Regions from separate parts of the Aquamicrobium sp. NLF2-7 genome, predicted to be linked through region 3. Evidence: predicted binding sites of a transcription regulator. Region 3 holds the regulator's gene; each other region holds the start of a gene.

Region 1 (4,333 bases), 1.4 Mb from region 3:
TTCATGGCCTTCGAGCTTCATCTGGGTGAGCTCGAAATTGCGGTAGCCGCCGATGGTGGCGTCAACCTGCCCGCTGATCAGCGACGGTGACAGGGCGAAATTGACGTTGACCAGCTCGATCTTGCTCTTGTCCACGCCGGCATTGCCCAGCATCCGGGAAATGATGGCGTCCTCGAAACCGGAAACCGAGTAGCCGATCTTCTTGCCTTCGAGGTCCTTTAGCTCCCTGATCGGCCCGTCGGCCAGAACCGTGAGCGTGTTGAGCGGTGTCTCGACCAGTGTGCCGAAGCGCACCAGCGAAACGCCGGCATCATGGTCGAGATAGAGATTGGGCTGATAATGGATGCCGATCTCGGCCTTGCCGGAGGCCACCGCGCGCGGCACGATCGAGGGATCGGCAGGCGGCACAAGCTCCACCTCAAGCCCCGCTTCCTCAAACAGGCCGAGCTCCTTTGCCACCACCAGTGGCGCATGGTCGGGGTTGACGAACCATTCCAGCATCACGGTGAGCTTGTCGGTCGCATGGGCGGCGCCTGCGGTTGTGACGGAAAGCAGAAGCGCGAGCGCGCAGGATCGGATCATGAGGATTTCCTTTGCTGATGATGGGAAGAGAATCCGCCTTCGCGCGCCCAAGGCGTGAGAAGGGGGGCAAGGGCATCGACGGCCCGCCGTAACAGGAGGGTGAGGGCGGCGATGACGGCCATGGCCGCGAACATGGTGTCGGTCTGCATGCGGGCATTCGCCTGAACCATGACGAAGCCGAGCCCTGCCGATGCGCCCACCCATTCGCCGATCACTGCTCCCAGCGGAGCAAGGGGGGCGGCGACCCGCAACCCGGAAACCAGTGCGGGAATCGCCAGTGGCACGCGCAGCAGAAACAGCGTCTGGCGGTGGCTCGCCGGGGTGAGGGCGGCGGCATCGACGATTTCCGGCGGCGTGCGCCGCAGCCCGTCCGCAAAGGCGGAGGCCACGGGAAAGAAGATGATGAGCGCCGTCATCACCACCTTGGAGGTCATGCCGAAGCCGAACCACAGCACCAGCAGCGGCGCGATGACGAAGACCGGAAAGGCTTGCAGAACCAGCACCACGGGCCAGACCGCGCGGCCAAGGCGCGGAAAGCTGGCGATGGCAAGCGCGGTCGCCACGCCTGCGAGCGTACCAGTGACGAACCCGGCGGCGATCTCGGCCAGCGTCACCAGCATGTTGTCGAAAAGATAGAGCGGCTGCCGCTGGAAGGCGGCCGCGACGTCCAGCGGCGCCGGCAATATGTAGCGCGGCGGGGCAAAGGCCATGACGATGGCCTGCCATGAGGCCACCAGCACCAGCGTGGTGCGCAATGCTGCCAGAACAGCCGGCATGTCGCGATTCCCTAGAAGCGGAATCGTGTCGGCGGGCGGAATTCGTATCGATGCTGCATGGCGATCTCCCGACTTGTCATCATGGAGATCCAGGTGTGCGAAGAATTGGCAGGATTGCCCGAAGGCCCTTGTTCCGTTCCTACGCCGGCATAACCCGGATCAGGTTCAAGGGTCCGGCTCACTGCCATCTCAGCGCCGTACGGCGCCCCCCTCGGAATGAAGCCATCTATGTTTCAAGCGCCCGGTTCTGTCAAGCGACGTTGCCGCTGGCCAGTGAACGGAAGGGGGCTGTCATCAGCCCGATCGCGAGCTGTCATCGCGCTGTAACGTGCGGGTCCTAGCTAGCGGTTCTCTTTTTTGAGTTTACGGAGAACCCGATCATGCGAAGCCTACTCGCCATTCTGACCGCAACAACCATACTGGTTCCGGCCGTTGCCGGCGCCGCCACGGTCTACCCGCTCGACAGGGCAACGATTCTCACCGCTTCGCCCTTCGACGTGAAAGTCGAGTTCGATGGTGTTGTCGCGGGTTCCGATGTCACCGTCACCATCAACGGCAAGCCGGCCGCGGAAGTTCTTGGCAAGGAAGCCACCTTCATCGAGAAGGAAGACGGCGTCGAGGCTTCTGCCGTGCGTCTGGAAGGCGTGACGATCACCGAGCCCGGCACCTACACCGTGGTCGCCAAGGCCGGCGACGATGAGAAAACCGTGACCTGGGAAGTTTATGGTACGGCGACCGAGCCCAAGGCGAAGAATGTGATCTTCTTCCTCGGCGACGGTCTGTCCGTCGCCCATCGCACCGCCGCGCGCATCATGTCCAGGGGCATGACCGAGGGCAAGGCCAATGGCCGCCTCAACATGGATGATCTGGATCGCATGGCCTTCATCGGCACCTCGTCCACCGAAGCGATCGCCACCGACAGCGCCAACACCATGTCGGCTTACATGACCGGCCACAAGAGCGCCGTGAACGCGATCGGCGTCTACGCCGACCGTACCGCCGATCCGTTCGACGACCCGAAGGTCGAGACGCTGGTCGAGGCCCTGCGCCGCCAGACCTCCAAGTCGGTCGGTATCGTCACCACCTCCGAGCTTCAGGACGCGACGCCGGCAGCGCTCTTTTCCCACACCCGTCGCCGCGCCGAGAAGGCGGCGATCAACACTCAGATCTTTGATCTGAAGCCGGAGGTCATTCTTGGCGGTGGTTCGGCCTACTTCCTGCCGCAGTCCGTTGCCGGCTCGAAGCGCAAGGACGACATCGATCACGTTGCGGGCTTCAAGGATGCCGGCTATACGCTGGCCACCACCAGGGGCGAGCTTGAGGCCGCCGCCGGCTCCAACAGCGGCAAGGTTCTGGGCCTCTTCCACACCGGCAACATGGACACCACCCTCGACCGTGAGTTCCTCAAGAAGGGCACTGTCGGGAAGTTTCCCGAGCAGCCCGGTCTGGTCGATATGACCAAGGCCGCCATCGGCCAGCTTGAGAAGAACGCCGAAGGCTTCGTGCTCGTCGTGGAAGGCGCCAATATCGACAAGATGTCCCATCCGCTCGACTGGGACCGCGCCATCGTGGACACCATCGAGTTCGACAAGGCGATCGGCGTTGCCCGTGAATTCGCCGAGAAGAACCCCGATACGCTGATCGTCGTCACCGGCGACCACACCCATGGCGTTTCGATCATCGGCACGGTCGATGACGAGAAGCCCGGCGACGAGATGCGCGAGAAGGTCGGCACCTATGCCGAGGCCGGTTTCCCGAACTACGTCGATTCCAACGGCGACGGCTATCCCGACAGTGTCGATGTCTCGCGCCGCCTGTTCCTGGCCGCCAACAATGGTCCCGACCACTACGAAACCTTCCGCCCGAAGCTGGATGGTCCGTTTGTTCCGGCCATTCAGGACGAAAACAAGAAGTACATCGCCAACGAAGCCTACAAGGATGTCCCCGGCGCGGTGTTCGTGGAGGGCAACATTCCGCGTGACGGCGACACCGGCGTTCACGCCGTTGACGACGTGGTGCTGCAGGCGACCGGCCCCGGCTCCGAGAACTTCAAAGGCTACATGGAGCAGAGCGACGTCTACCGCGTTCTGGCCGACGCTCTGGCGCTTGGTACCACGCAGAAAAAGTAACACGTAAACAAGAAGCGGCAGGCCCGGATCGTCTCCGGGCCTGCACCCGTTCAGTCAAGGAGGCTGCGATGATCTTCACCGCCCCGGATCGCCGGCAGGCGCTCGCCATGATCGGTGCCGCTGCGCTCTGCCTTTCGGCAAGGCCGGCCCGTTCGGCACCGAGCCCGATTTCCTTCAATGAACTCTATGGCAAGGTCAGCGTGCTGGGCCTGACCTTCTCCGACAAGGTGAAGGCTCTGGAAGGCAAGCCGGTCGCCATGCGCGGCTTCATGGCGCCGCCCCTGAAGGCGGAAGCCAATTTCTTCGTGCTCACTGAAATTCCGATGGCGCTGTGTCCGTTCTGCTCGTCCGATGCGGACTGGCCTGACGACATTATCGTCGTCTATCTCGACCATGCCCAGACCTTCGAACAGGCAAATGCCACCATCGAGGTTTCCGGCAAGCTCGAAGTCGGTTCGTGGACCGATCCGGACACGGGTTTCGTCAGCCTGCTGCGCATCGTCAACGCCGATTTCCGAAGGGTTTAGGGTGATGCAGGCTCTGTCGGTCGAAGGGCTTCAGGTCCGTTATCCGGGACTTCCCGTGCCAGCGCTCGATTTGGCCGGGTTGCGGCTGGAAGCCGGGGAAATGGTTGCTCTGGCGGGGCCTTCGGGGTCGGGCAAGACCACCTTCATCAACATCGTGACGGGCATGGAGCGGGCGGGAGCCGGCCGCGTGGTCTGGAACGAAGAGGATATCGCAGCGCTGCCCGAAGGTGGGCGCGATCGCTGGCGGGCCCGAAATGTCGGCCTCGTGATGCAGGATTTCCATCTGTTCCCCGGCCTTTCGGCCGAGGCCAATGTGCTT
Region 2 (4,333 bases), 300 kb from region 3:
GACGAAGCCATGATCCAACCGGCTGCATCCGGCGTGGAGGTCCGTCTGGACAAGGTGGCCTTCAGCTATGGCGACACCGCGTTCGCCTTCAATGTGACGTTCCGGCCGGGCTGCATCACCGCCGTCATGGGGCCGAGCGGATCGGGCAAATCCACCCTTCTCAACCTGGTGGCCGGTTTCGAGATGCCGCAGAGCGGCCGGGTGCTGATCGGTACGCGCGACGTGACCGGCGCTCCGCCGGCGGCCCGGCCGGTCTCCATGGTGTTTCAGGAAAACAATCTGTTCGCGCATCTTTCGGTGGAGCAGAATGTCGGGCTCGGCCGCTCGCCGTCGCTGCGCCTCACCGATGCCGACCGTGCGGCTGTGGCGCAGGCGCTGGAGCGCACCGGGCTTTCCGGCAAGGGGCGACGGCTGCCGCGCGAACTGTCGGGCGGCGAGCGGCAGCGGGTGGCGCTGGCGCGGGTTCTGGTGCGCGAGCGGCCGGTGCTATTGCTCGACGAACCCTTCGCTTCGCTGGGGCCGGCCCTGCGCGAGGACATGCTGGATCTGGTGGCCGGTTTGCAGGCCGAGCGCAACATGACGGTGCTGTTCGTCACCCATCAGCCCGAGGATGCACGACGCATTTCGCACGACATGACCTTCATCGAAGCCGGCAAACCCGTGGCGAGCGGTCCGATCGGCGACTTCTTCGGCGAGGCTGGACCGGAGGCGTTCCGGCGCTATATCGGGCTTTCCTGAGGGTTGGCGCTCAGGTTTGCCCGCATGCGGACATAATTTGCCATCAATGCGACATTAGGGAATATGGCAGGACTGGCCGAATCGTGGCCGTTTGGTGCCTGATCAGGTCCGGGCGGGTGCGGCCGGCGCCACAGCCGTGGAAAGGAAGTTCAACTGTCGTCCGTCGTCAAGCCCGAACGCAAGCAGTTCCCGGCCCGAGCTTTGCTGCTCGGGGGCGTCGCTCTGGCGCTGGCGTCATGTCAGGCCATCGTGCCGCCGGACATGCAGGAATCGGCGTTCCGGCCATCCGCGAAGCCCGTGACGGTGGACAACGTTACCGCCAACAACAAGCTGGCGGAACTGGCGCGCGCGCAGCATCCCAGAATTCTGGCGACCTATGGCGGCGAATATTCCGATCCCAAGCTTGAGCGCATGGTGGCCAAGGTCATCGGCAGCCTGACCACGGTTTCGGCGAATCCGACTCAGAACTACCGCATCACCATTCTCAACTCGCCCAACGTCAACGCCTTCGCACTGCCGGGCGGCTATCTCTACATCACGCGCGGCCTTTTGGCGCTCGCCAATGATTCATCGGAGCTGGCGGCGGTGGTGGCGCACGAGATGGGCCACGTCACCGCCAATCACGGGCTCCAGAGGCAGCGTCTGGAGGCGGAAGAGGGACTGGCCACCAAGGTCGTTTCCGACGTTCTGGGTGACAGCCCGACCGCCAAGGCAGCCCTCATCCGCGGCAAGCTGAGGCTCGCCCAGTTCTCGCGCAATCAGGAACTGGAAGCTGACGTCATCGGCATCCGGTCGGTGGGCGAGGCGGGCTATGATCCTTATGCGGCGAGCCGCTTCCTGCAATCCATGTCGGCCTACACCGATTTCCGCTCGGTCAGCGGAGCGACCGACGCCAGTCTCGATTTCCTCGCGACACATCCGAACACGCCGCAGCGCATCGAACTGGCGTTGCGCCACGCGCGCCAGTTCGGCCAGCCGGGCACCGGCACGCGCGATCGCGACAGCTATCTGGCCGGGATAGACGGTCTGCTCTATGGCGACACGCCTGATGAAGGCTATGTGCGCGGCAACAATTTCCTCCATCCGAAGCTCGGCATCTCCTTCTCCGTGCCGGATGGCTTCATGATCGATAATTCGGCCGCCGCCGTGACCGCTACGGGTCCGGGCGACATGGCGGTGCGTTTCGACGGCGTCTCGCTCGATCCGAACCGGTCGCTGGCCGACTATATCCGCAGCGGCTGGGTGGCGGGCCTCGAAACGGATAGTGTGCGTGAAACGACTATCAACGGCAGCCCGGCGGCAACCGCGCGGGCGCGGGCCGAAGGCTGGCAGTTCGACGTCACCGTGATCCGGGCCGGCAGTCAGGTCTACCGGCTTTTGACCGCGGCACCCGCAGCCAGCACCTCGCTCGACAGCGTGGCCAGGGCGGTCGGCGGCTCCTTCCGGGTTCTTACGCAGGCGGAGAAGGATGCCCTGAAGCCGCTTCGCATCCGGGTTGTGACCGTCAGGCCAGGCCAGACCATGGGCATGCTGGCGGCGCAGATGGTGGGCGTCGATCGCAAGCTCGACCTGTTTCGGGTGCTGAATGCGCTGGCGCCGGGCGCGACGCTTTCAGCCGGAGACAAGGTCAAGATCGTTACCGACAGGTAAGTGCCGCCACGGCGTTCTTCCGTGTCGGCGCGTCGGCTATGCCGTCTGCCTCAGGCGATGATGTCGGGAATGATGCGATCTTCGAGCGTGCGCAGCCTGTCTTTCAGCGCCAGCTTCTTCTTCTTCATGCGCTGAATCTGCAACGGATCACAGCCCGTGGCGATCATGGCGTTTATCGCGGCGTCGAAATCGGCATGGTCCTGCTTCAAACGCGCAAATTCGAGTCGAATCTCGGCCTGTTCCTGCTCGGACATTACCTACCATATATAAAATTCGACGCCCGCCGCGTGCCGCAACGGGTATCCGATTAGGAGGGGGAGAGGCTCGAAAAAAACCGCTCGCTGGCAAATCACTACCACATTTTGGCCAAGGGTGGAATGCAACCCTTATGCGTTCGACAACCGCCGCCGTTGATGGCACAGTGTCATGCAGCCGTCACAAATGTGGACTGGCAACATCGGTGGCGGCCGCAATCGAGGAAACCATGAAAGGGAGAACCAATCATGTCTCTTGCATCCCATCTTGACGAACTCAGCAGGAAGCACAGCGATATCGAGCGGCAGATCAATGCGGCGATGCTGCATCCATCCATCGATGCTCTCGAAATCGCCAACCTGAAGCGACGCAAGCTGGCCCTCAAGGACGAGATTGAGAAACTCAAGTCCCAACCAACCTCTCACTGAATTTCCGCCGGCCTGACAGCCGGAAACAAGGCAGACCCGGTCAGCGGCGTCAGGCTGCTGGCTGGGCAGTCGTTTTGCCGGATCAACGGTCAGCCGCATCATGAGGATGTCTGCGGGCGCCCGCGCCTGATGTGATTTTCCATCACATGGCAGCCGCGTGCATTGGCGGCATTGACAAGATCGGTTGCGTCCTCCACCTCATGACAGAGTTTCGCGTGCCTGATCTGCGCGTGCCGGTGCCTGTTCTGCCGGTCACGGTATCCCGGACCGGTGTGCAGAATGTGTTGCAACAGGGTTTGCGACGCGTCCCGCGGGATGCGGACAAGTCCATGGAATAATGTCAGAGGCAGCCGGTATGACCGGGTATTTTTCCTCTCCGTTCCCGCGTCGCGCCTCGGTCGGCGTCGATGTCGGCGGCGTCATGGTCGGCGGCGATGCGCCTGTCGTGGTGCAGTCGATGACCAATACCGACACGGCCGACATCGACGGCACGGTCGCGCAGGTGGCCGCCCTGCATCGGGCCGGTTCCGAACTGGTGCGCATCACGGTGGACCGCGACGAGAGCGCCGCGGCCGTGCCGAAAATCCGCGACCGGTTGGCGCGGCTCGGCATCAACGTGCCGCTGGTCGGCGATTTCCACTACATCGGCCACAAGCTTCTGGCCGACCATCCCGCCTGCGCCGAAGCGCTGGCGAAGTACCGCATCAATCCCGGCAATGTCGGCTTCAAGGACAAGAAGGACAAGCAGTTCGCCGATATCGTGGAAATGGCGATCCGCTACGACAAGCCGGTGCGCATCGGTGTCAACTGGGGCTCGCTCGATCAGGAACTGCTGACGCGGCTGATGGACGAGAACCAGGCCAACGGCTTTCCGATGACCGCGCAGCAGGTGACGCGCGAGGCGATCGTGCAGTCGGCCATCCTGTCGGCGCATATGGCGGAAGAGATCGGCCTTGGCCGCAACCGCATCATCCTTTCGGCCAAGGTTAGCGGCGTGCAGGACCTGATCGCCGTCTATGCCGAGCTGGCACGGCGCTGCGACCATGCGCTGCATCTTGGCCTCACCGAAGCCGGCATGGGGTCGAAAGGCATTGTCGCCTCCTCGGCATCGATGGGCATCCTGCTCCAGCAGGGCATCGGCGACACCATTCGCATCTCGCTGACGCCCGAGCCCGGCGGCGACCGCACGCGCGAGGTGCAGGTGTCGCAGGAACTGCTCCAGACCATGGGCTTTCGCCAGTTCGTGCCGATCGTCGCCGCCT
Region 3 (4,333 bases):
GCTCAAGGGCGAAATGTTCACCGGCACCCATTCCTCAGGCGTCGAATTCGGGCACATGGTCCACCGGCCGGACGGGGCGCTGTGCCGTTGCGGGCGGCGCGGATGCATAGAAGCCTATGCAGGAAGCTACGCCATCTGGCGCAGCGCCGCCGGCCATGACCAGAACGAGGAACCCCGGGGCGATATTGGGGAAACGGAGATGCGGGCGCTGGCGGACGCTGCCCGGGACCATGAAGGACGCGAGCGCGAGGCGTTCCGCATCGCAGGCGAAGCGCTCGGCTTCGGCCTCGGCAGCCTGTTTGCGCTCATCGACCCTGCCCCGGTGGCATTGGTCGGCCTCAACGCGGCAGCCTTCGACCTGATCGAACCGGCCCTGCGCGATGCCATCGCACGCACTGCCGGCGGCCAGCATTCCGGCTCGATCAGCTTCAGCATCGAGCCGGATCAGATCGCCCTGCTGCGCGAAGGCTGTGCCATGCGCGCGCTGACTTACGTCGATGACAGGATTTTTGCCGGCGGGCGGTCCCTGCAGGACGGCCCGGCCGCGCGTCACTCTTCCCTGCCCGTCACTCTTCCCTGATCGCGTAGCCTGAGCCGCGAACGGTGCGGATCACGTCGGGCATGCGGCCGGTGTTGACCGCCTTGCGCAACCGCCCGACATGCACATCCACTGTGCGTTCGTCGATGTAGATCGTCTCGCCCCAGACATTGTCGAGCAACTGTCCGCGCGAGAAGACGCGGCCGGGATGCTGCATCATGAATTCGAGCAGGCGGAACTCGGTCGGCCCCAGCCGGATCTCGCTCTTCTTGCGGTAGACGCGGTGCTGCTCGCGGTCGAGCACGATGTCTCCCACCTTGAGTACAGAGGACAGCACCTCGGGCTTGGCGCGACGCAGAAGCGCCTTCACCCGCGCCACCAGCTCCGGCATGGAGAAGGGCTTGACCAGATAGTCGTCGGCGCCGGTGGAAAGGCCGCGCACCCGGTCGCTTTCCTCGCCGCGCGCCGTCAGCATGATGATGGGCAGCCGTTCGGTCTGCTCGCGCATGCGCAGGCGCCGGCACAATTCGATGCCTGAGATCGCCGGAACCATCCAGTCGAGCACCAGAAGGTCCGGCACGTTTTCCTGCAGCCGCAACTCGGCCTCGTCACCGCGCGTGACGATCTCGACCTGATAGCCTTCGGCTTCGAGGTTGTAGCGCAGAAGCACGCCCAACGGCTCTTCGTCCTCAACCACCATGATGCGGGGTGCGATCATGCTTCGTCTCCTCGATCCTGCTTCAAACCGCAGGTGCCGGTATGCCAGTCTCGTCCTGCTTGGGACGGTGAGCCGGCAACTGCTCGCCGGTCAGCACATAATAGGCATTTTCGGCAATATTGGTCACGTGGTCGCCAATGCGCTCCAGGTTCTTCGCACAGAAAAGCAAATGCGTGCAGGCCGTGATGTTGCGCGCGTCCTCCATCATGTAGGTCAGCAGTTCGCGGAACACAGAGGTGTATTTAACGTCGACCAGCTCGTCCTCGTCGCGCAGCCGCACCAGCCCTTCCGGGTTGCGCGCGCCATATTCGTCAATGACGCCCTGTACCTGCTCAAGAACCAGTTCGGACATGTCTTCGATGGAGCGGGCGAAGGCGCGCGGCACGCTCGACTGACCCACCGCATCGACGCGCTTGGCGATGTTCTTGGCCAGATCGCCGATGCGTTCGAGATCGCCGGCCATGCGGATCGCGCCCACGATGGCACGCAGGTCCTGCGCCATCGGCTGGCGCTTGCCGATCAGCGTGATGGCGCGGTCGTCCAGGCGACGCTGCAACTCGTCCATCACCGCATCCTCGGAGATGACGCGCTGGGCCAGCGCATTGTCCGGCACGATCAGGCTCTGTGTCGCCTCATCGACCATGGACCCGGCCAGGCTGACCATGTCACGCACCAGCCCTTCGATCTCGCCAAGATCGTCGTCGAAGGCGGTCACCGTATGAGCACCCATTATACGTTCCTCGTCTGTTGGAATGGCCGCAGTAACACTCAGCCGAACCGGCCGGTGATGTAGTCCTGCGTGCGCTTGTCGTCGGGGTTGGTGAACATCTTCTCGGTCGGGCCTTCCTCGACGAGATTGCCGAGATGGAACATGGCCGTGCGTTGAGAGACGCGCGCCGCCTGCTGCATGGAGTGGGTGACGATGACGATGGTGTAGTTCTCGCGCAGCTCGTCGATCAGTTCCTCGACGCGTGCGGTGGCGATCGGATCGAGCGCCGAGCAGGGCTCGTCCATCAGGATCACTTCAGGCGACACGGCGATGGCGCGCGCAATGCACAGGCGCTGCTGCTGACCACCGGAAAGACCGGTGCCGGCATCATGCAGACGATCCTTGACCTCGTTGAAGAGGCCGGCGCGCTTCAGGCTCGATTCCACCACCGCATCCATGTCGGCCTTGCTGCGGGCAAGACCGTGAATGCGCGGGCCATAGGCGACATTCTCATAGATCGACTTCGGGAACGGGTTCGGTTTCTGGAACACCATGCCCACGCGCGAACGCAGTTCCACCACGTCGATGTCGCGGTCGTAGATATCCTCGCCGTCGAGCGTGATCTTGCCCACCACCCGCGCATTGTCGATGGTGTCGTTCATGCGGTTCAGGCAGCGCAGGAAGGTGGACTTGCCGCAGCCCGAGGGGCCGATCAGCGCCGTCACCTGATTCTGGCGGACCAGAAGATCCACATCGAACAGGGCCTGCTTGTCGCCATAGAAGACGCCGACCTTCTCGCCCCGCATCTTGATGGGTTCGTTGACGGCGGCCACCTTGGCGTTCACGGCATTTTCCAGAGTTGCTTCGCTCATAATGTTCACGATCTTTGTTCCTTAATTACCAGCGCCGTTCGAAGCGCCGGCGCAGCAGGATCGCGGCCAGGTTCATCGCGGCAAGGAAAAGCAGGAGGATGATGATGGCGCCGGAAGTGCGTTCCACGAAGGCACGTTCGGCTTCGTTCGCCCACATGTAGATCTGCACGGGCAGCGCGGTGGCAGGATCCATCGGCGTGGCGGGATAGTCGGCCACGAAGGCCACCATGCCGATGAGCAGCAGCGGAGCGGTCTCGCCCAGCGCCTGCGCCAGACCGATGATGGTTCCGGTGAGAATACCGGGGGCTGCAAGCGGCAGAACGTGGTGGAACACAGTCTGCATCTTCGAGGCGCCGACACCCAGTGCACCGGAGCGGATCGAGGGCGGCACAGCCTTGAGGGCGGCGCGGGTGGCGATGATGATCGTCGGCAGCGTCATCAGCGTCAGCACGAGACCGCCGACCAGCGAGGCCGATCGCGGCAATCCCATGAAATTCACGAACACCGCAAGGCCGAGCAGACCGAACACGATGGAAGGCACGGCCGCCAGATTGTTGATGTTGACCTCGATTAGGTCGGTCCAGCGGTTCTTCGGTGCGAACTCCTCCAGATAGATGGAGGCCGCCACGCCGATCGGCAGCGCCAGCACCAGAACGATCAGCATCATGTAGACCGAGCCGATCAGCGCCACGCCCATGCCGGCGGTTTCCGGCCGGCTGGAAGCGCCGAAGGTGAACAGGCCGCGGTTGAAACGCTCGACCATGGCGCCGTCGGCGGTCAGGGTCTTCATCCAGGCAACCTGCTTGTCCTTGACCTTGCGGCGGGATTCGGGAACCGACATGTCGATCTGGCCCTTATGGGCGGAATCGACGTCCGCAGCGGCCAGAACCCACACATCCTGCGTGGTGCCGATGATCGACGGATCGGCGATCACCATGTCACGGAGTTGCGTGCGCACGCCCTGCGAGATCATGCCGGACAGGAGGCGCAGGTCAGCCCTGTTCTCCTCGGCTTCGACATCAAGCCCGAGCTTTGCGGCAAGAGCATTGCGCGCCAGCAGCGGATAGTTGGCGGTGGCCAGCACATTGGCATCGCTGTCGCGCTTGCCTTCCGGGTCGATGACGCCGGCATCAAAGGTAACCGGCAGGCTGATCGAGGTCTGCCAGAAAGCGGTGTAACCACCCCTGATGACAGTGAACATCAGGGCGCCGAGGAAGAAGATGCCGATGGCGATTGCCGCGATACCGTAGAAGCGGAACCTGCGCTCGGCGCGGTAGCGGCGCTTGAGGCCGATGTCGCGGCGGGCCGGAGCGGTGGCCGTCACGGTGTTGTCGAACGGGATGTCGGTCATTCGTACTGTTCCCGATATTTGCGCACGATGTAGAGCGCCAGCACATTCATGCCGAGCGTGATGACAAAGAGGGTGATGCCGAGGGCGAAGGCCACCAGCGTCTGCGGCGAGGTGAATTCAAGGTCGCCGGTCAGCTGGTTGACGA

What was found. The regulator PhoB, encoded in region 3, activates phosphate uptake and scavenging genes when phosphate is short. The targets are predictions, from matches to a motif close to TGTCATNNANCTGTCAT.
Region 1: MIC97_RS15110 (alkaline phosphatase) is a predicted target of PhoB. The motif match lies at 1,670-1,686, and genes of this name have one in related genera.
Region 2: MIC97_RS09995 (DUF465 domain-containing protein) is a predicted target of PhoB. The motif match lies at 2,811-2,827, and genes of this name have one in related genera.

Annotation. Positions count from the first base shown of each region.
Region 1 covers NZ_JAKSED010000001.1:3,069,783-3,074,115, forward strand. The annotation lists gene MIC97_RS15100 (ABC transporter substrate-binding protein) at 1-579, opposite strand, end outside; gene MIC97_RS15105 (ABC transporter permease) at 579-1,358, opposite strand; TPP riboswitch at 1,478-1,580, opposite strand; gene MIC97_RS15110 (alkaline phosphatase) at 1,739-3,487, shown strand; gene MIC97_RS15115 (hypothetical protein) at 3,595-4,014, shown strand; gene MIC97_RS15120 (ATP-binding cassette domain-containing protein) at 4,019-4,333, shown strand, end outside.
Region 2 covers NZ_JAKSED010000001.1:2,008,925-2,013,257, reverse strand. The annotation lists gene thiP (thiamine/thiamine pyrophosphate ABC transporter permease) at 1-13, shown strand, start outside; gene thiQ (thiamine ABC transporter ATP-binding protein) at 10-738, shown strand; gene MIC97_RS10005 (M48 family metalloprotease) at 1,000-2,388, shown strand; gene MIC97_RS10000 (YdcH family protein) at 2,439-2,642, opposite strand; gene MIC97_RS09995 (DUF465 domain-containing protein) at 2,892-3,071, shown strand; gene ispG (flavodoxin-dependent (E)-4-hydroxy-3-methylbut-2-enyl-diphosphate synthase) at 3,427-4,333, shown strand, end outside.
Region 3 covers NZ_JAKSED010000001.1:1,710,882-1,715,214, forward strand. The annotation lists gene MIC97_RS08415 (ROK family protein) at 1-580, shown strand, start outside; gene phoB (phosphate regulon transcriptional regulator PhoB) at 567-1,256, opposite strand; gene phoU (phosphate signaling complex protein PhoU) at 1,279-1,986, opposite strand; gene pstB (phosphate ABC transporter ATP-binding protein PstB) at 2,025-2,846, opposite strand; gene pstA (phosphate ABC transporter permease PstA) at 2,863-4,188, opposite strand; gene pstC (phosphate ABC transporter permease subunit PstC) at 4,185-4,333, opposite strand, start outside.